Regions from separate parts of the [Micrococcus luteus] ATCC 49442 genome, predicted to be linked through region 3. Evidence: riboswitches for the same ligand, from Rfam matches in the RefSeq annotation. Region 3 holds a riboswitch; each other region holds the start of a gene.
The links. Region 3 has a riboswitch for thiamine pyrophosphate ahead of thiO (glycine oxidase ThiO). Riboswitches for the same ligand answer to the same signal wherever they lie in the genome.

Region 1 (5,058 bases), 340 kb from region 3:
GCGCTTAGCGGCGGCGGTCGGTGTCGACGACGTCGACCCTAACCGGTTCGCCGTCTGCCAGTGCCGCCACAACGGTGCGCAGTGCACGTGCGGTGCGGCCCTGACGGCCGATCACCCGTCCCAGGTCATCCTGATGAACACGGACCTCGAGGGTGTCCCCGCGGCGGTTGTTCTTCGAGCTGACCTTGACATCTTCCGGTGAATCAACGATTCCCCGGACCAGGTGTTCGAGCGCTTCTGCCAGCAATCTACTCAGCCTCGGTGGCTTCTGCTTCGGCCGGGGCCTCTGCTGCGTCAGACTGCTTTGCCTTCTTGGTGATGGCTTCCGGGATGATCACGGAACCCTTTTCCGGGGCAACAAAGGCAGCCTTGGCAGCTTTCGTCTTCAGGGTGCCTTCCTGGCCCGGGAGGCCCTTGAACTTCTGCCAGTCACCGGTGATCTTGAGGATCGCGGCAACCTGCTCGGACGGCTGTGCGCCGACGCCGAGCCAGTACTGGGCACGGTCCGTGTCGACCTCGATGTATGAGGGCTCTTCGGTGGGGTGGTACTTGCCGATCTCTTCGATGGCACGGCCGTCACGCTTGGAGCGTGCGTCCATAACGACGATGCGGTAGTACGGTGCGCGCATTTTACCAAAGCGCTTAAGGCGAATCTTTACGGCCACTTTTGTGGTCACTCCTGTTTCAGAAAAGGGTTGAACCGACGTTCTGCACCCGTGGGGCGGGCCATACTTGAGGGTTCGAAGGACAGGATCCGGACGCGGAGAGAGGGGCCACGCAGATCGAGTACCTGTTTATTGTGCCAGATCAGCGTCAGGATTTCGACTTGACACGTTTTGAAGCGGCAGCCGGGACAATGTGGAAGGCCGCCGCCGGACTAGGAAGACCAGACGTACAGGCCAGTGCGCTCGGCGTCGCCGATTCCACTGGCCAGCCCGGCAAGCTGCCGGACATAGTCCCGGGCCTCGGTGACGCCGAATGGCATGTCATCCTGGGCAGCCCACTGTTCAGCGACGTCCTCCAGGACATTGCCTTCACCCTCAGTTTCGTAGCTGAGGAGGTCAGCCAGCGCACGCACCATGGCCGGCGGGACACCGAGGAGGGAGTCGCTGGAGACGTCAACCATGGCCAGTTCGTAACCCTCGCCACCGGCGTGGACGGCAGCCCCGGCAAGGTCCCCGAGCTGTTCGATCTCAAAATCACTGATTTCAGGTATCCGCAGCGCGGGTCCGGACGGCGTGCCGCCGGCATCAAGGACCCCGGCGCGTTTCAGCGCGGCGTCGTGGGTAGCTACAAAGATTTCAGTGAAGCCCATGGGAACAGCCCTCATTCCGTCGACGGTGCGGCCCAGACGGGCAGCGTAGGGTGCCGCCCCCGGCCGTTCGAAATCAGCCTAGTGCATGGTGGGCCGCACTTCCGGCCACGCCTGCTCAGCGGACGGCTACCCGGATGTTGTTGCGCCACGGATCCTCAAAGCGCAGCTCGGCACCCGTGTGCCGGGAGGCCACGCCGGCCACCTTCAGGCGGTCCGCGAGTGCTCCGACATCATCCCCGGAGGCCACCTCGATCAGCACCTCGCCGAGGCCCAGGGTGTCCTTGCGCGGCCCGGCGCCGCGGCTGTTCCAGACGTTCATGGCCATGTGATGGTGGTACCGGCCCGCCGAGACAAACAAGGCCTGGCCATGCCAGCCGGCGGTCTTTTCGAAGCCGAGCGTGCCGACGTAGAAATCGTGTGCTGACTGGACGTTCCCCACCTGGAGGTGGACGTGGCCCACGCCGGCTTCAGTGCCCAGCTGCCCGTCCAGGGATTCCTGGCTCAGGTGCTGTTCGAGGTAGCGCTGGGGCGGCAGGGCCAGGCTGTCCATCACCACTTCGGTGCCGTTCCAGGACCAGTTCCTGCGGGGCCGGTCCCAGTAGAGCTCGATGCCGTTGCCCTCGGGGTCATTGAAGTAGAAGGCTTCGCTGACGAGGTGGTCGGCGCTGCCGGTAAAGAGCCGGGGGTCGAACTGTGCTGCGGTGGCGACAGTGGCCGCCAGTGCAGCCTGGTTGTCGAAGAGCAGGGCCGTGTGGAACAGGCCTGCCTCTCCCCTGCCCGGCAAGTGCAGCGACGGGGCGGGCGCCAGGTGGACCAGGGGACGCCTGAGGCGGCCCAGGTAGACGCCGCCGTCCTCTTCGGCCACAACCTCAAGGCCAAGGGCCCGCTGGTAGTAGTCGGCCATCAGCTTCATATCGGCCACCTTGAGCATGACAGTGCCCATGGAGAGGTCGGCAGGTAGAAGATCCTGGCTGGTGGCTGCTGCAGTCATGTGAACGCTCCCGGTCCGCTGGCTTTCGGGGTTGAAGGCCGTTATGCGTCTAATTTACTTGAAGCTTCAATTTAATACAAGTGTTCCGCGGGATCCGGGCAGCGGCTGTGGTAGCTTCGTTTTGACCACACGGGTGCCCTTGCAGGGGCTGAGATCGGGCTGACGCGCCTGCGACCGTCGAACCTGTCCGGGTAATGCCGGCGAAGGAAGTGAGTATTCATTGAATACGCAAGAAACACAGCTGATCCCTGCCCAAAATGAAGCGGATGGGAATCACAGACTCAGGCCGGAAACCCAATCCCTGAAGTCTCATTCGCTGGCCTTCATCAACGATGAAGACTCCGGCATCCGGGTACCCGTAACCGAAATCGCCTTGGAACCTTCGCCCAACGGCGACGCAAACGGCCCCTTCCGGGTCTACCGCACCGCGGGCCCGGGCAGCGATCCTGTCGTGGGCCTCAGCCCTTTCCGGCGCGAATGGATCGAGGATCGCGGGGACACCGAGCCGTACAGCGGCCGGGAGCGGAACCTGCTCGACGACGGCAAGTCGGCTGTCCGCCGCGGCGCCGCCTCAGCGGAGTGGAAGGGCGCACAGCCGGTGCCCCGCCGCGCCATCGCCGGCAAGACCGTTACCCAGATGCACTATGCACGGCAGGGCATCGTGACGCCGGAGATGCAGTTTGTGGCGCTCCGCGAAAACTGCGATGTTGAACTGGTCCGCAGCGAAGTGGCCGCCGGGCGTGCCATCATCCCGAACAACATCAACCACCCGGAATCCGAGCCGATGATTATTGGCAAGGCATTCCTGGTGAAGATCAACGCCAACATCGGCAACTCCGCGGTCACCAGCTCCATCGCCGAGGAAGTGGACAAGCTGCAGTGGGCCACGCAGTGGGGTGCCGACACAGTGATGGACCTGTCCACCGGCGACGACATCCACACCACCCGTGAATGGCTCATCCGCAATTCCCCCGTCCCGATCGGTACGGTGCCCATTTACCAGGCGCTCGAGAAGGTCAACGGCGAGGCCAACAAGCTCACCTGGGAGATTTTCCGCGACACCGTGATCGAACAGTGTGAGCAGGGCGTGGATTACATGACCATCCACGCCGGAGTCCTGCTGCGCTATGTCCCGCTCACCGCCAACCGCGTCACGGGGATCGTCTCGCGCGGCGGCTCCATCATGGCCGGCTGGTGCCTTGCCCATCACCAGGAGAACTTCCTGTACACGCACTTCGACGAGCTGTGCGGGATCTTCGCCAAATACGACGTCGCGTTTTCCCTGGGCGACGGCCTCCGCCCGGGCGCGACGGCAGACGCGAACGACGCCGCCCAGTTCGCCGAACTGGACACCCTGGCGGAGCTGACCCTGCGGGCTTGGGAATTTGACGTGCAGGTAATGGTGGAAGGGCCCGGGCACATCCCCTTCCACTTGGTCCGGGAGAACGTGGAGCGCCAGCAGGAACTCTGCAAAGGTGCCCCTTTCTACACGCTGGGGCCGCTGGTCACCGACATCGCCCCGGGGTATGACCACATCACCTCGGCAATCGGGGCCACGGAAATCGCCCGCTATGGTACCGCCATGCTGTGTTACGTCACGCCCAAGGAGCATCTGGGCCTGCCCAACAAGGACGATGTGAAGACGGGGGTCATCACCTACAAGATCGCGGCCCATGCGGCCGACCTCGCCAAGGGCCACCCGGGAGCACATGAAAGGGACGATGCCCTGTCCAAGGCAAGGTTCGAATTCCGCTGGCGGGACCAGTTCGCGCTGTCCCTCGATCCGGTGACGGCGGAGGCGTTCCATGACGAGACGCTGCCGGCCGAGCCTGCCAAGACCGCGCACTTCTGCTCCATGTGCGGCCCCAAATTCTGCTCCATGAAGATCAGCCAGGACATCCGGGACGAATATGGCTCTGCCGACGCGCAGGCAGCCATTGCCGGAATCTACAGCGGGATGCGCGAAAAAAGCGAGGAGTTCCTGGCGAAGGGCGGGAAGGTGTACCTGCCTGAACTTCAGCTCCCCGCGGCGGCAGGGGCGGCGCCCTCAGGAGGCCTGGAGTGAGCGCGCCCGGCTGACGTCGGCAATAAAGGACCGGACAGCGAAGTCACCTTCACGCGAATCCTGAGGCCGGTGCCCGCCCGCAGCAATGCGGTGCAGGGCGCCGGTCTCACGCAGGTAGCCGGCGATTTCCTCGTAGAGCGGTTCCCAGCCTCCGGTCAGGACCATCGTGGGGACGCCCGGCACGATGTGCAGCGGGGCTTCCCACGCCGGCGCCTGGAGCCGGAGCCTGCGCGCCGAACGCCTTTCTTCCTGGGATACAGGCTCCTGAAGATCTACGGCAAACATGCGGCGGACGTATTCGCGCTGGAAGTCCTCATCACCCAGTTGATGCCGGACATCGAAAAGCGGCTGCATCAGGGCACGGTGCGCGGCAGTGGCGGGAAGTTCAGCCGTCAGTGAGAGACAGGCCGGTTCCACCAGTGTCAGCGAATACACGAGGTCCGGGCGTTCGACGGCGGCCGTCATCGCTGCAATGGCGCCCTGGGCATGCGCCACCACATGGCCGCCGGCGGCACCGCGGCCGTCATCCGCCAGGGACCTCAGGACAATGGCCATGTCCTCCTCAAAGGACGATTCCACCGGTTCAGCCATGGGATCGAACCCATGGCGCCGCAGGAACAGAGCATCATAGTTCAGCGCCATTCCGTGCTGCCGCGGCCACGCCGCCGCGCCGAACGGACCGGCGCC
Region 2 (5,058 bases), 3.5 Mb from region 3:
GATGCCCGCAACGCCAAGGCACGGCGCCGGCTCGAGGCCACCTGCTTTGAGCTCGGACCCGTGGTCCGGTTGGCGGAAAAGGAAGCTCAGCTGGCGTTCCTGACCCGTGCCGGTTTCGACCGGTCCGAGCCGCTGCGGTCCCGCTCAGGGCGCGGCTGACCCGCTAAACCAGCCCGCCGTCGACCCGCTAACGCCAGACGAAGTTCCAGGTCCCCACTCCGGCCGCGGCAGCCACAGCGGCCGCAGCGATCAGCACGCCGCCCAGCACTACCCAGACGTCCAGCAGCGAGTAGGTCGATTCACGGGCCCACGTCCGCTGGCCGGTGCCGAAGCCGCGCGCTTCCATGGTGACGGCAAGCCGGGAAGCCCGGCGGATGGCCTGCACCAGCAGCCCGAAGCTCTGGCCGAGGGTGGCCCGCAGCCGCTGCAGCGGGCTGCCATGGGAGCCCACGCCGCGGGCCCGCCGGGCCATGCCGATGGTCTGCCATTCCTCGGCCAGGAGTCCAACGAGCCGCATGGCGGCCAGGGTGCCCAGGACAAAGCGGTGCGGCAGCCGGGCCTTCTGCGCCAGGGCGTCGGCAAGGTCGGTGGGATCCGTGCAGGTCATCAGCAGGATCGCGGGCAGCGCAATAGCGAGTCCGCGGAGCATAAACCCGAGCCCCAGCTGAAGCGAACCTTCGCTGATGGACCAGATCCCGACGTCGAGCAGTACAGCGCCGCTGTCCGCCGCGACGATCGCCGTGCTCCACCCGCCTACCGCTGCCGCCAGGATCAGCGGCCAGCCACGCTGCCAGAGCAGGCGCAGCGTGAGCCCGGCGAGCGGGAACAGCGCCAGCTCAGCCGCGAGCGCCACCGAGGCGGACACCCAGTCGATGGAGAGTGCCAGCACCAGGGTGATCAGGAACACCGAGCCGAACTTGGCCAGCGGGTTGGCCCGCGTCAGCAGCGCCTGGTTGCCGCGGAGGGTCAGGGTGTCCCTCATGCCGCCTCTGCTTCCTGGCGGGCGCCGCCGCGCAAGGCCGGGCCCAGACGCAGTTCGGCGCCGCCCAGGACGGCACTGAATTCTTCGTCGTGGGTCACCGAGACCACGGACGTCCCGGCGTCCAGCATTTCAGACAGGAAAGAGGCGAGTTCTGCCCAGGTGTTGGCGTCCTGGCCGAACGTGGGCTCGTCGAGCACCAGCACCCGCGGGTGGGCAGCGAGGACCGTGGCCACCGACAGCCGCCGTTTTTCACCGCCGGAGAGCGTATACGGGTTGGCGTCCACAAGGTGCGTGAGGCGGAGCCGCTCCAACAATTCGTCCACCCGTTCCTCGCCATGCCCCAGATGGCGCGGACCAAACATCAGCTCGTCCAGGACGCGCCCGGTGACGAACTGGTGCTCGGGCTCCTGGAACACGGTGCCGATGCGGGATATCAGCTGCTTCGCCTTCCACCTGAAGGGATCGATTCCGGCGCCTTCGGACAGTTCGACGGCGGCTGACACCTTCCCTGCCACCGGCGCCAGCAGTCCGGCGAGCGTCAGGGCGAACGTGGACTTGCCGGCGCCATTGGGTCCGGTAACCGTGAGTGCCTGGCCGGCACGGACCTGCGCGGTGATGCCCGTTTGCACCGGCACCGGCGCGATGCTGCGGAAGCCGCGGCGGCGGGGCCGCTCGCGGGAGACTGCGACGTTCTCTGCGGCCAGCAGCAGCTGCCCGGCAACGGCGGAACTGCCGGCGGAAATGCCGCGCCGGGGACGGGTGGACGGAACATAGCCCGGCACCCACACTCCGGCACCGATCAGCATGTCCCGCGCCTCAGCGAGCACCCGGTCCGGCGGACCGTCCAGCAGCACGCCCGACGAACTGCCGGGAGCGCCGGAGGCCGCTGCCGAGCCCGGCTGCAGCACCACAATCCGGTCCACCACGTCTTTCCAGACGGACACCCTGTGTTCAACAACCACCAGCGTGGCACCCGTCTTGTCGAGGCAACGGCCCACCGCGTCCCGCACCTCAAGGACGCCTGCGGGGTCGAGGTTGGCTGTCGGCTCATCCAGCAGGATCAGTCCCGGCCGCATGGCCAGGATGCCCGCCAGCGCCAGCCGCTGCTTCTGCCCGCCGGACAGTGCCGACGTCGGGTGGTCCAGCGGGAGCCGGGCGGCACCCGGGGATCCGCCGGCACTGCGCAGCCCGACGTCGTCGAGCGCCTCGTGGACCCGCTTCCAGATCTCGTCCCGCGGAACGGCCAGGTTTTCGGCGCCAAAGGCGACGTCGTCGCCCAGCCGCGAGAGGACCACCTGCGTTTCAGGATCCTGCTGCATCAGCCCTGCACGGCCGCGCCGGCTCCGCGGCGCAACGCCGTCGATCAGCAGCGAACCGGTCTCGTCGGCGTCGTCCCCTTCGTCCCCCAGCACCCCGGCGAGGGCGTGCAGCAGCGTCGATTTGCCTGCGCCGGAAGGGCCCAAAAGCAGCACCCGCTCACCAGGGGCGATGTCGAGGTCCAGCCCCTGGACGGCGGGGGCGGCACGGCCGGCGTGCCGCCAGCCCCAGCCATGGGCTGATACCGCAGCGGGGCGCACCGCGGAAGCACCGGCGTCGAAAGCGGTCATCAGTTGAAGACGGGTTCCGAGAAGGCCTTCCGGGACGCGAAGGAGCTCAGGACGCCGGTTTTGGCGAGGCCGCGGGTGGCGATCCAGGACACGGCGCCGGCAATGACGGCACCGGAGATGGCGCAGAACAGAATGTACGCGGCCTTGTCGCCGGCCTCGTAGGCGATGTTCCAGCCCCAGGGCGCGAAGGAATCGTTCAGGCCGCAGAACAGTCCGGCGCCGGCGCCTGCGAGCAGGGCCACGGGCAGATTGAACTTCCTGTAGGCGAAGGCGGCGAACACCAGTTCGGCGCCGAGGCCCTGCAGGATGCCGGAGATCAGCACGGTGGTGCCGTACTGGGAACCCATCATGAGCTCACCGGTCGCGGCCACGGCCTCACAGAACAGCGCTGCGCCCGGTTTGCGGATGATGAGCATGCCCAGCACAGCCGGAATCATCCAGCCGCCCGCGATCAGGCCTGTGAGGGGCGGGTACGTGGCATTCATCGGCGCGGACACCAGCGCGGCACCCTGGGACCAGGCCCAGAAAATGACGCCGCCGGCGATGGCGATCAAAGCCGCCACCACAATGTCCACAACGCGCCAGGAATAGCTGGCCTTCTTGAGTCCTGCTGTTGTCATTTCTGCCTCCTGAGGTACAGGAGGGGAGAGTATTCGCGGTTTCGGCCCGGCCTGCGCCGCCCGGATCCGGACACTCTGAGAAGCTCGACTCCCTTGCGCCGGTACTAACCGGATCAGGTTCGAGGGTCTGCGGCTGTCCGCACTCTCAGCGCCCATCCACCGGCTGCATCCCTGCAGTGCCCGACGGCGGCGCTCCCCTGTCGTAAATAAATCTGCCCTGATGGGCGTGACCCAGTTTACACCGCAGGCGCGGTAGATTGTGGGCCATGACTGCCGACGCCTCGAATGTGACCGTGTTCGATCCCGACTCCAGCGAAGCCCAGCCGCCAGGCTCGCTCGAGGCGCTGATCGCGCGGATAGAGGCTGAGGTCAGCGAGCTGCAGTTCCCCCGGTTTACCAAGGACGACGCCCTCAACCTTGGGCTGCTGCTGGTGGAGCTGGGCAAATCCCGGAAGCTGCCCATCGCCATCGACATCACCAAGGGTGAACACGTCCTTTTCCATGTGGCCCTTGACGGCGCCACGCCCGACAACGGGCACTGGATCCGGGCGAAGCAGCGCACCGCCGCGCGCTACGACGTCCCGTCCCTGCTGGTGGGCCTGCGCGGAAGGCTGGGCGGCGGCCGGATCGAGGACCAGGGCTGGTACGACGAATCGACCTACGCGGCCCACGGCGGCTGCTTCCCGGTCTATGTCACGGGAGTCGGGGCGGTGGCGACGGTGGCTGTCTCCGGACTCCCGCAGATGCAGGACCACAACCTCGTGGTGGAGGCGCTGCGGGAAATACTGGCCTCCATGGGGCAGCCCTAGGTGCTGACCGCCGGCCTGATCACGTTAGGCTAAAGGCAGTCCCCGATCCGCCACAAGGAGTTCAACCCATGAACCTGTTCATCAAGCTGCTCGGCACAGGAATCAGCCTCGCCGCCGGGTTTGTCGGCACCAAGGTGGTTAATACCGTGTGGGAAAAGTCCACCGGCCGTAAGCCCCCCACAGGCAAGGACGAAGACACCCCCACAAGCCTGCGCTCGGCGTTGACGTTTGCGCTCATTTCAGCCTCGGTCAGCACCATCATCCAGGTCCTCGCCAACCGCGGCACGCAGCGGGCCATCACGCGTTTCGCCAAGAGCCAGGACATCGTCTAGTCCCGGCCGGGAATCAGTCCCGCCCGCCGGCGTCGGAGGCGTTATCCCTGGACGACTGCGCGGCTTTCTCCACCACGGCGTCCAGGTCATCGGAGCTGAGCAGCTCGCGGTGCAGGTGCTTGGTGCGGTAGCCGGAGCGGCCCACCATGTGTGCGGACACCGGCACCGTCAGCAACTGGAAAATCCACGCCACCAGGAGCACCGGCCATACCCACAGCGTCCGCATCTGCAGGCCGATGGCCGCGAGCAGCAGGAAGAGGCCCAGCACCTGCGGCTTGGTGGCCGCGTGCATCCGGCTCAGCAGGTCCGGGAAGCGCAGCAGGCCGACGGCGGCGGCCAGGGACATCAGCGCACCCACCACCAGGAAAACCGCCGTCAGGGTATCGATGATGCCATCCACCACGTTCGGTTCAGGACTCATGGGTCTGCTCCCGCCGGTCGGCCACAAAGCGTGCCACCGTGACCGAGCCGATGAAACCGACAACGGAAAGCGCCACGAGCAGCATCAGGTTGTTCAGGTGCCTGTTGACGGCCATGTCAACGCACAGTGCCGCGCCGAGGATGGCGAGCAGGACGTCGGAGGCCAGCACGCGGTCCAGCAGCGACGGGCCGCGGGCGATCCGGATGATAGCGCCCGCCGCAGCCAGCGAAAGAATGACTGCGGTGACAGTCAGGACGGTCTGCATCATGCTGCGGCCTCCTGCCGGA
Region 3 (5,058 bases):
CTGCCCGCCGGTATCGCCGTGGCGGTGGGTGCGTTCAGTTGGATCCTCCTGATCACGGCCGGCCTTGGCTACCGGCCCGGCATGACCTGGATTCCGTGGGTCGTACCGATGATCCTGGGCACCGCGGCGGCCGTCGGGGCCGTCATCTACCTGGGACGGACCCGCGAACGCCACGACATCCAGCGCCTTACACAGGCCCTGAAGCTGTAACAAAAGCTGTAACCATCCGGAGTCCGGCGCTTAGGAGTGCTCCGGCTCCCGGCCTTCCTCCGTGCACAGGTACAGCCGGTTTCCTTGCGCATCCGTGACTGCCACCCGGCCGGGTGCGTGGTCACGGTTCATGTCGGCCCCGGTCGCAGCGGCCTCCTCCAGGACAGGCCCTGATTCGGCAAGGCTCCAATGGACGTCAACACTGAGCCTGCAGGTATCAGGATTCTCTATTGGCCGGAACCGGATGGCTGGTCCGCGGCCATAAGGATCCACCAGGTCGCCGCCCGGGCCGTTTTTGTAGCCCAGCGCGACCCGCCACACGTCGGCAATTTCCGCCGGGTCCGCCGTGTCGATGCCCACCTCCACCGTCCTGAACAGTCCCGGCTGGGCTGTAGCCCCAACCTGGGCCGCCGCTTCGCTGGCGGCTGCCGCCGCTGTGGTGTCCCGCGGTGTGACCTCACCGCCGGCGTCGTGCGAGGTGTACCGGACGAACACCCGGTTGTACCGCCAGTCAAGATCGGGATGGTGGTTCTGCTCTTCGGCCAAGCGTCCGACGGCGGCAATCAGCTCCAGTGCGGCAGCCGCCGTCGGCGCTTTGAAGACCGTCACGAGCCCGCCCAGCCGGTACCTCCAGTCCGGAAGCCCCGCCAGGGCGGCGGCAATCTGATCGCGGGTGAGGAGGTCTTGGGTGCCAGCCATGGCGGACTCCTTGGTTGATCCGTGAGCCCGTCCCGGCCGACACGGCGGAAGGTCGCGGCCTAGAGGAATTCGGCCCGGTTTTCCATCGCCGATGACGCCAGGGCGTGCTCGCGGCGCGGTATCCTCCCGGCCGCTTTCGCCAGCTTACCGGCCATCACGGCGTGTTTGAAGGCCTCCCCCATCAGCGCGGGATTCTGGGCGCGGGTCACGGCCGTGGCAAGCAGGACGGCGTCACAACCCAGTTCCATGGCCAGCGCCGCGTCCGACGCCGTGCCGATGCCGGCGTCCAGCACCACAGGTACCGAGGCGCGCGAGACGATCAGTTCGATGTTGTGCGGGTTCAGGATCCCCAGGCCTGTGCCGATCGGCGCGCCAAGCGGCATGACCGCGGTGGCACCAAGGTTTTCCAGTCTGAGGGCGAGCACCGGATCATCGTTGGTGTAGGCGAATACCTTGAAGCCCCGGTTCACCAGTTGTTCGGTGGCGTCCACGAGTTCGACGGCGTCCGGCAGCAGGGTCTGTTCGTCGGCGATAACTTCCAGCTTGACCCAGTCCGTTTCCAGCGCCTCGCGGGCAAGCTCCGCGGTCATGACGGCGTCTTTGGCCGTGAAGCAGCCGGCAGTGTTGGGCAGGACCCGGATCCCGTGGTCCACCAGGAGCTGGAAGAGGGACCCGGACTCCGCCGGCGAGTACCGCCGCATCGCCACAGTGGTCAATTCCGTTCCTGATGCCAGGAGGGCGGCGCCCAGCCCGTCGAGGCTGGGCGCTCCGCCGGTGCCCATGATGAGGCGCGAGCCCAGCTCAACCCCGTCGATGACCAGCCGGTCCGCAGCCGCGGAGTGGTCCGTTGTGCTGATGCTGGTGGTTACTGTCATGATTTAGCCTCCCTGAACTGCGGTGACCAGTTCTACGTTGTCACCTTCGGCGAGCGCCGTGGCATGCCACTGGCTGCGCGGAACTACTTCGGAATTGTGGGCGACGGCCACACCGAGCTTCTGTCCGTCAGCCGCCTGGCCGTTGACGCCGAGGCGGCGGCCGGTGATCTGGCTGACGAGGCTGGTAATGGACGCGTCGTGCGGCACGGCATGCTGCGCGCCGTTGAGGGTGATGTTCATGCTGTTTCCTTTGTGGGTTGGGAAGTTACACGGGGAAGGCCGGAGAATCTGCCCGGGCTGAGGGCGTCCCAGCGGGCTTCATGCCGGCCGTCCAGCAGGTCCCGGCAGATAGCCGCCGCACCAGGGGTCAGCAGGACGCCGTGGCGGAAGAACCCGGTAGCAATGATCAGCCCGGGGATGTGCCCGGTGCCGGCTGCGCTGGCAGGTACCCGGCCAAGCAGCGGTGCATTGTCCGGCGTGGCCGGCCGCGCCCGGGCGGTGGATTCCAGGAGTTCCAACTCGGCGACGGCGGGCAGCAGCGCCTGGGCATCGCGCAGCAACTGGTAGACGCCGCCGGCCGAGACCGCAGAGCCCGCCCCGGTTCCGTCCCCCGCGGCGGATAGCGCGTCCTCCCGCTGGGTTGCGCCGATCACCACGGTGCCGTCCTGCCGCGGAACGATGTAGACCGGCACCCCGTGGACCAGGCCACGGACGGTGGAGGTAACCAGCGGGCGCAAATGCCGGGGAACGGCGAGGCGCAGGATATCGCCGTAGACAGGCCGCAGCGGCAGATGCAGCCCGTCCGGCAAGCCGGCGAGCGAGGCCGACTGCACGCCGTTGGCCACAATGGTCTCACCGGCGATGGCTGTGCCGCCGTTGGCCAGCGTCACCCCGTTGACACGGCCGCCCTCCCACCGCAGGCCCGTTGCGAGGTGATCGACGGCGAACCCGTCACGGGCACCGGCGACGGCGGTTCCTGCCCCCGGTTTATGGACGGCCAGGACCTGACGGAGCGAGGCCACCAGCTTCCGCGGATCCACCTGGTGGTCCGCCGGGATGTCCAAGGCGCAGGAAATTGCCGGGCTCAACAGCGGTTCCCTGGCCCTCGCTTCCCGGAGGGGCAGCGGCTCTACCACAAGCCCGTTCGCCTGCTGAACGCTCCGCAGGTCCATCAGGGCGCGGCGGTCCGCAGCGTCGGCGCCGATGGCGAGGGTCGGCGTCGTAATGTACCCGGTGTCCGCCGCCCCCGCGCGGGCAAGGTCCGCTGCAAACGCGGGCCACCGGCTTGAAGACTCGAGCATGACGTCCAGGAGGTCTTCCTCCTGGTAATGCAGTTCACTGACGGGGGCGAGCATGCCGGCGGCCGCCCAGCTGGCCCCGGAGCCGGGCGCGTCATCGATCAGGACCACGGACCGGCCGGAGCGCCGTGCCTCCCAGGCGATGCCGTGGCCAATGACTCCGCCACCGATCACGGCGACGTCCGCGTGCAGGACCATGTGTTTCCTTCCCTACGCCGGTACTAGCCGGATCAGGTCAAGCGGTCGGCTCTGATGCCCTCTCAGCCCGGCCGCTTTGTGACGGCTGTTACGGGCTCCCGCAGTACTCGCCCAGTTTAGGGGAACTATGGTGGTTTTCATGAACGCGCACTCCAGTCCCCACATCGTGCCCAGCTACTCCGCCCAGGCGACAGGCAGCACCCTTCCCGCCACCGCACGGCTATACCTGTGCACTGATGCCCGGCGGGACCGCGGTGACTTCGCTGATTTTGTGGACGCGGCATTCGCCGGCGGGGTGGATATCATCCAACTCCGCGACAAGGAAGTCGAAGCCGCCGAGGAACTGGAACTGTTGGCCGTACTGCAGGCAGCCGCAGCCCGACACGGACGGCTCTGGGCAGTCAATGACCGCGCAGACATCGCCATGCTGTCCGGCGCACCCGTCTTCCACATCGGGCAAAAGGACCTGCCCGTGGCGTCGGCCCGCACCCTGCTCGGCGCCGGGGCCGCAGTGGGCCTGTCCACCCACACCTCCGAACAGATCGAAGGCGCCATCCGGATGTCCGCGGCGGTGACTGCCGACGGCGGTCTGGACTACTTCTGCGTCGGACCGGTATGGGCCACCCCCACAAAACCCGGCCGGGCCGCCGTGGGCCTTGACCTGGTGCATTATGCCGCGGAGGCCGTCTCCGCAGCAGACAGCACCCTGCCCTGGTTCGCGATCGGGGGCATCGACCTGGGCAACGTCGAACAGGTGGTTGAAGCCGGAGCCGGCCGGATTGTGGTGGTGCGGGCCATTACGGAAGCCTCCGACCCCACGGCAGCAGCCGCAGCGCTCGTGGCGGCCCTGGATGCCCCCGCGTCCTGATGGTCCGGCGCCCGGCTCCTGAGAATCCGGCGCGCAGCGGGGCGGGGCGTGCACGAATCAGGGAAACCGGGCTAACCTGACTTTCGTGTCCCATCATCGGTTGGCCCCCAACGTCCACGAGCAGACCAACGCCCTCGCGGCAGCACTGAGCGCCCTGCGGACCGAGCTGGAACTGCCGGGTCCTTACCCGGCAGAAGCGGTCCGCGACGCCGAAGCGGCCGTTGCTGCGCACCAGCTACCCGCCACCGACATGACGGACGTTGAGTTCCTGACGATCGATCCGGCGTCGTCCACGGACCTGGACCAGGCACTGTTCATCGAACGCGCCGGCGCCGGCTACCGGGTGCTGTACGCCATCGCGGATGTACCCTCGTTTGTCCGCCCCGGCGGCAGCCTGGACACCGAAACGCGCCGCCGCGGCCAGACGTTCTACGCCCCTGACGGCCGGATTCCGCTGCACCCCGAGGTCATCAGCGAACAGGCCGGCAGCCTCCTGGCGGACCAGCTGTGTTCAGCGTTCGTGTGGGATTTCGGGCTCGACGACGCCGCGCACGTCTCCAGCGTCTCCGTCCGGCGTGCAACCATCCGCAGCCGGGCCAAGCTGGACTACAAGGGCGTCCAGGCGGACATCGACGCCGGAACCGCCAATCCCGTCCTGCAGCTGCTGAAGGACGTCGGCCTCAAACGCGTTGAGCTGGAACGGCAGCGCGGCGGTGCCAGCCTGAACATGCCGGAACAGGAAATCGTGCAGACGCCCGACGGCGGCTACCGGATTGCCGCTGCCCCGCAGCTCCCGGTGGAGGACTGGAACGCGCAGATTTCCCTGATGACCGGAATGGCGGCCGCCAATCTGATGCTCGCCGGAAAAGTCGGCATCCTGCGCACCATGCCCGCCCCTGACGAGCGCTCA
Region 4 (5,058 bases), 420 kb from region 3:
TCCCGGGGTCAGTGCGAACAGGGTGTCGTCTCCGCCACGGCCAACGCCGGCGCCCGGGTGGAAGTGGGTGCCGCGCTGGCGGACGATGATCTCGCCAGCGGAAACTACCTGGCCGCCGAAGCGCTTGACGCCGAGGTACTGGGCGTTGGAGTCACGACCGTTGCGAGTGGAACTCGCGCCTTTTTTATGTGCCATTTGAAATGCCTGCCTCTAAATTCTGGGGAATCTGCTGAAAACCTGAACAGTAACGAAGGTTACTTGATACCAGTGATCTTGACCTTGGTCAGTTCCTGACGGTGACCCTGGCGCTTCTTGTAACCGGTCTTGTTCTTGAACTTCTGGATGACGATCTTCGGACCACGGAGGTCATCGAGGATCTCAGCCGTAACAGTTACCTTGGCCAGGTCCGCAGCGGCGGAGGTGACCTTGTCACCGTCTACCAGGAGCAGTGCGGGCAGCTGAATGGTGCTGCCGGCTCCACCGGGGACGCGGTTCATGGTAACGAAGTCTCCAACGGAAACCTTCTCTTGCCGGCCGCCTGCGCGGACAATCGCGTACACCACTTGGGAACTCACTTCTCTCGACGTTTATTACTAGATTTGCGTGCGGAACCTGGGCCAATGTTTGACTGGGTTCCCGCTGTGCCTCAACGCCGTGGGGTCGTAACCCAAGTGTTGGCGTAAGCACCGAAGATCTAGAATACGCTAATTTCGCCTTCGGCCGCAAATGAGGCTGGTTACGGCCGTTTGACTGTGATAGGTCCCACTGGTGGGAACAACACTGACAATCCGAAACCGTGCCCGACTATCGTACCGGCTGCGTGGCCCTTCGGCGTTCAGGCATGCAGCCGCGGCGCGTCGAAGAACTCCACTTCGAACCGGCTTGAGTGCTTGAAGGCCTGAACCATGGCAGCCCGCTCGTCCCCGGAGGCCTTTCGTCCGGCGTCGTCAACCAAGGCGATCGCGTCCCGCGTGGCCTGCGCGAAATCCTCGTCCGCGTACGTCCGCAGCCATTCGGCATAAGGGTGCTCCGCCGGAGCGCCTGCCGCAAGGAACCGGGCGTGGAGTGTCTTGCCCGCCTCGGCGTACAGCCAGAAACACGGCAGGAGGGCCGCCACCGCAACTCCGTAGCTGCCGGAGGCTGAGGCGGCCAGCAGATGGTCCACATAGGACTTGGTGACCGGGCCCAGGACGTGCTCCACGGTGCGGGTGCTGAGCCAGTTGCGGTGCAGTTCGGATTCGACTTCAAGGCATTGCTGGGCAGACCTGGCCCAGAACAGCTGCGCGGCTTCTGTCGGCGCCAGAGCGCTGGCGCGGGCAAGAACCCGTGAATAGCCGTTGAGGTAGATGGCATCCTGGGCGAGGTAGTAGGCGAACTGTTCCTCTGCCAGCGAGCCGGCCGTCAGGTCGCGGATGAATTCCAGCCCGTAGATGGCCTCCAGGTAAGGGGCCGCCGTCCGCTGCAGGAGTGCAGCGAATTCCCCGGCAGCGGGAGGCTGCTGTACATGGTGGAAGTGGTGGACCGGGCCGTTGCCGCCGCCGACCCCCAGTTGGCCGGATGCCCGCAGCGCGCCGGCAAGCCACGGCTTCACCAGCAGCAGGGACGCCTCCCAATCCCCCAGCCTGGCCTGTGCAGTTGCCATGGCCGAGGACAGCGAGCAGCCCGTGCCATGACTGTTGCGCGTGGCGATCCTGTCTCCCGTCACTTCCACAACCGGCCGGGAAAGCAGTCCCCCGGCGTTGACCAGGGCATCAGGGCACGTGTCGCCGTCGAGATGGCCTCCCTTAACCAGGACCGTGGCGCCGGTAGCCGCGGCCAACCGTTTTCCCTGCTCCAGCGCCTCCGCCCAGTCCCGGGCATGGGACTCCCCTGCCAGGATGGCGAGCTCCGCAAGGTTTGGTGTAATCAGGTCCGCAAGCGGCAGCAGGGCCCGCATGGCCGTCTCGGCCGGCTCCTGCAGCAGCCGGTCTCCACTGGTTGCCACCATCACCGGATCGAGGACCACGACGGCGGGACGTACCTTTTCCAGCCAGCTGCGGACCGCATCGATCACCTCCGCGTTGCCCAGCATGCCGATCTTGACTGCATCGATGGTGATGTCGTCGCTGATGGCGTCAAGCTGCTGGCGCAGGAACGCAGCGGGGGGAACGTGGACTGCCTGGACGCCGAGTGTGTTTTGAACCGTCAAAGCGGTGATGGCTGCCATGCCGTAACCGCCCATGGCGGCAATGCTTTTGAGGTCAGCCTGGATCCCGGCTCCCCCGGACGGATCCGAGCCGGCAATGGACAACACCCGCGGAGTATGGGTCAGAACATCCGCTGCGCCCGATGGCGCAAAGGCGGGGCCGGCAGCCGGGGCTGCTGGTCCCGGGGTAGTCAGTGGCGGCAGGGCCGCTGGAAAATCGGGGGTTGCGGGAGGAAGGACATAAGTCGAAGCCAAGGAGACATCCCTTCGCCGGTGCTAACCGGACAGGTTCTACGGGTCTGGATCTCAGCCGGCTTTCTGCCGGCACCCCGTGTCAGTCACCCAGCCTAGCCTTTCTTTGGTGCCACCGCCCGAAGATGAAGCCGGGACGTAGAATGCCCGGACGCGCCCCCAATGAAGGGCGTGTCCGGGCATCCCGACCTATGTCCGGCGGAGGATCAGAGTTCTGAGGCAGGAACCCCTACACCCAGGATGATCGGCGCGCTGGTTTCGACCGGCTTGGCACTTGCGGGAGCCTTGGCGGGCTCCGGCGCCTTGGCCGCGTGCGTGTGCCCGGCCGCGGCTGCAGGGACAGCTTCGTGATGCTCCACCGTGGTGGCATTGGCTGCGCCCTGGGCCCGGCTGGCACTGCGGTTCCGCCGCGGCCGTCGGGTGGCGGGCTGCTGGGTGTGATCCGAGTAGTCCCGTTCAACAACGGCGGGAACCTGGCGGGCAGGGGCTGCAGCGGGCGCGCTGACGGCCTGCCGGCTCACTTCCGGCTCTGCCTGCCTGACCTCGGCGGGCTGGCTTGCCTCCTGACCGCTTTCGGTTTCAGGGGCCGGACCGCCGAGCCTGGCGAAGGCCTCCGCCAGGCGGTCAAGGGTCAGGGCAGGGGCTTGCGGCTGATCCTCATGGTGCTCCACGAACGGCAGCACTACCTGTTCACCGCCGAAAGTCAGCACGGCGGCCGGGCGGCCGGTAATTTCACCTTCCGACCGTTCCGGCGCAGGGGCGGGGGCCTCCGTGCCGGCGGCCCGGGCCGCCGCAGCAGCCTGGGCTACTTCGTCGTCATGCAGGTGGGCCGCGTGTGCTGCGGCCGCAATATTGGCCAGAGCTGCCCGCGTGGCCTCCGCCTTGGCGTGGCGCTCGGCGTCGCTGGGGTCCGGGTGGACCGTGTGGATCTGCACCGGAGCTGCCGGTGCCACCTCCAGGGGCTGGCCGCCACGGCCGCGGCGGCGCTTCCGGTCGGTCCGGCCGCCCTGCTGTGCGTCCGGACGCTGGGTGTCGCTGCGCTGGCTGTCCATCCGCTGGGTGTCCGGGCGGCTGTCCGTGCGCTGCACGTGGTGCTCGGCGGCGACAGTGTTGGCGCGGCGGTGCTCCACAGGATCGTCGTGGGTGACGATTCCGCGGCCAGCGCAGGTTTCGCACTGCTCGCCGAAGACTTCCAGGAGTCCTGTGCCCATGCGCTTGCGTGTCATCTGCACCAGTCCCAGGGAGGTCACCTCGGCCACCTGGTGCTTGGTGCGGTCACGGCCCAGGCATTCCACCATGCGGCGGAGCACCAGGTCGCGGTTGGACTCAAGGACCATGTCGATGAAGTCGATGACAATGATGCCGCCGATGTCGCGGAGGCGGAGCTGGCGGACTACTTCTTCGGCCGCTTCGAGGTTGTTCTTGGTGACGGTTTCCTCGAGGTTTCCGCCGCTGCCGGTGAACTTGCCGGTGTTGACGTCCACCACGGTCATGGCTTCGGTCCGGTCAATGACCAGCGACCCGCCGGAGGGCAGGAAGACCTTGCGTTCCAGGGCCTTGTGGATCTGCTCGTCGATCCGCCAGGCGGCGAAGATGTCCTGGTCCTTGGTCCACTTCTCCAGCCGGCCCACCAGGTCCGGGGCAACGTACGTGACATAGGCCTCGATGGTGTCCCAGGCCTCTTCACCGGAGACGATGAGCTTGGAGAAGTCCTCGTTGAAGACGTCGCGGACCACCTTGATGGTGAGGTCCGGTTCGCCGTAGAGCAGTTCCGGCGCCAGCACTTTGGTGGATGTGGACTGGCTTTCGATGCCCTCCCACTGCGCCCGCAGGCGGTTGATGTCGTGGGTGAGTTCCTCCTCGGAGGCACCCTCGGCAGCCGTGCGGACAATCACACCGGCATGCTCGGGCAGGCGGTCCTTGAGGATGCGCTTGAGGCGGTTGCGTTCGACGTCGGGCAGCTTGCGGGAGATGCCCGTCATGGAGCCGCCGGGAACGTAGACGAGATAACGGCCCGGGAGGGAGATCTGGCTGGTCAGGCGTGCGCCCTTGTGGCCGACCGGGTCCTTGGTGACCTGCACCAGGACGGTGTCGCCTGATTTCAGCGCGTTCTCGATCCGGCGCTGCTTGCCTTCGAGGTTGACGGATTCCCAGTTGACTTCACCGGCGTACAGCACGGCGTTGCGGCCGCGTCCGATGTCAACGAACGCCGCCTCCATGGAGGGCAGCACGTTCTGCACCTTGCCAAGGTAGACGTTGCCGATCAGAGAGTCCTGCTGCGTCTTGGAAACAAAGTGCTCGGCCAGGACGCCGTCTTCGAGGACGCCGATCTGGATTCTGTCGTCGCGCTGGCGGACGATCATCTGCCGGTCCACTGATTCCCGGCGCGCCAGGAACTCCGCCTCGGTGATGACGGTGCGGCGGCGGCCCGTGTCGCGGGATTCGCGGCGGCGCTGCTTCTTCGCTTCGAGCCGGGTGGAACCCTTGACGCTGGTCACGCGGTTGTTGACGGGCGCCTCGGTCACGGCGCGCGGCGCGCGGACCCGGGTCACGGTGTTGGGCGGATCGTCGCCCTCTCCACCGGTCAGTTCAAGATCCTGGTCGCCACGGCGGCGGCGGCG

Region 1: another riboswitch for thiamine pyrophosphate. It lies ahead of thiC (phosphomethylpyrimidine synthase ThiC); the one in region 3 lies ahead of thiO (glycine oxidase ThiO).
Region 2: another riboswitch for thiamine pyrophosphate. It lies ahead of GUV69_RS16250 (ECF transporter S component); the one in region 3 lies ahead of thiO (glycine oxidase ThiO).
Region 4: another riboswitch for thiamine pyrophosphate. It lies ahead of thiD (bifunctional hydroxymethylpyrimidine kinase/phosphomethylpyrimidine kinase); the one in region 3 lies ahead of thiO (glycine oxidase ThiO).

Annotation. Positions count from the first base shown of each region.
Region 1 is NZ_JAAAXP010000001.1:415,708-420,765, reverse strand. It holds gene GUV69_RS01910 (RNA-binding protein) at 5-247, opposite strand; gene rpsP (30S ribosomal protein S16) at 249-665, opposite strand; gene GUV69_RS01900 (hypothetical protein) at 878-1,315, opposite strand; gene GUV69_RS01895 (VOC family protein) at 1,431-2,306, opposite strand; TPP riboswitch at 2,426-2,532, shown strand; gene thiC (phosphomethylpyrimidine synthase ThiC) at 2,527-4,371, shown strand; gene GUV69_RS01885 (alpha/beta hydrolase) at 4,354-5,058, opposite strand, start outside.
Region 2 is NZ_JAAAXP010000001.1:3,567,965-3,573,022, reverse strand. It holds gene GUV69_RS16265 (GNAT family N-acetyltransferase) at 1-159, shown strand, start outside; gene GUV69_RS16260 (energy-coupling factor transporter transmembrane component T family protein) at 188-982, opposite strand; gene GUV69_RS16255 (ABC transporter ATP-binding protein) at 979-2,589, opposite strand; gene GUV69_RS16250 (ECF transporter S component) at 2,589-3,209, opposite strand; TPP riboswitch at 3,282-3,418, opposite strand; gene GUV69_RS16245 (heme-degrading domain-containing protein) at 3,476-4,018, shown strand; gene GUV69_RS16240 (DUF4235 domain-containing protein) at 4,087-4,350, shown strand; gene mnhG (monovalent cation/H(+) antiporter subunit G) at 4,364-4,771, opposite strand; gene GUV69_RS16230 (MrpF/PhaF family protein) at 4,761-5,039, opposite strand; gene GUV69_RS16225 (Na+/H+ antiporter subunit E) at 5,036-5,058, opposite strand, start outside.
Region 3 is NZ_JAAAXP010000001.1:80,424-85,481, reverse strand. It holds gene GUV69_RS00425 (hypothetical protein) at 1-210, shown strand, start outside; gene GUV69_RS00420 (4a-hydroxytetrahydrobiopterin dehydratase) at 241-909, opposite strand; gene GUV69_RS00415 (thiazole synthase) at 969-1,784, opposite strand; gene thiS (sulfur carrier protein ThiS) at 1,788-2,024, opposite strand; gene thiO (glycine oxidase ThiO) at 2,021-3,280, opposite strand; TPP riboswitch at 3,273-3,392, opposite strand; gene thiE (thiamine phosphate synthase) at 3,420-4,148, shown strand; gene GUV69_RS00395 (RNB domain-containing ribonuclease) at 4,234-5,058, shown strand, end outside.
Region 4 is NZ_JAAAXP010000001.1:501,249-506,306, reverse strand. It holds gene rpmA (50S ribosomal protein L27) at 1-195, opposite strand, end outside; gene rplU (50S ribosomal protein L21) at 255-563, opposite strand; gene thiD (bifunctional hydroxymethylpyrimidine kinase/phosphomethylpyrimidine kinase) at 836-2,311, opposite strand; TPP riboswitch at 2,431-2,527, opposite strand; gene GUV69_RS02320 (Rne/Rng family ribonuclease) at 2,644-5,058, opposite strand, start outside.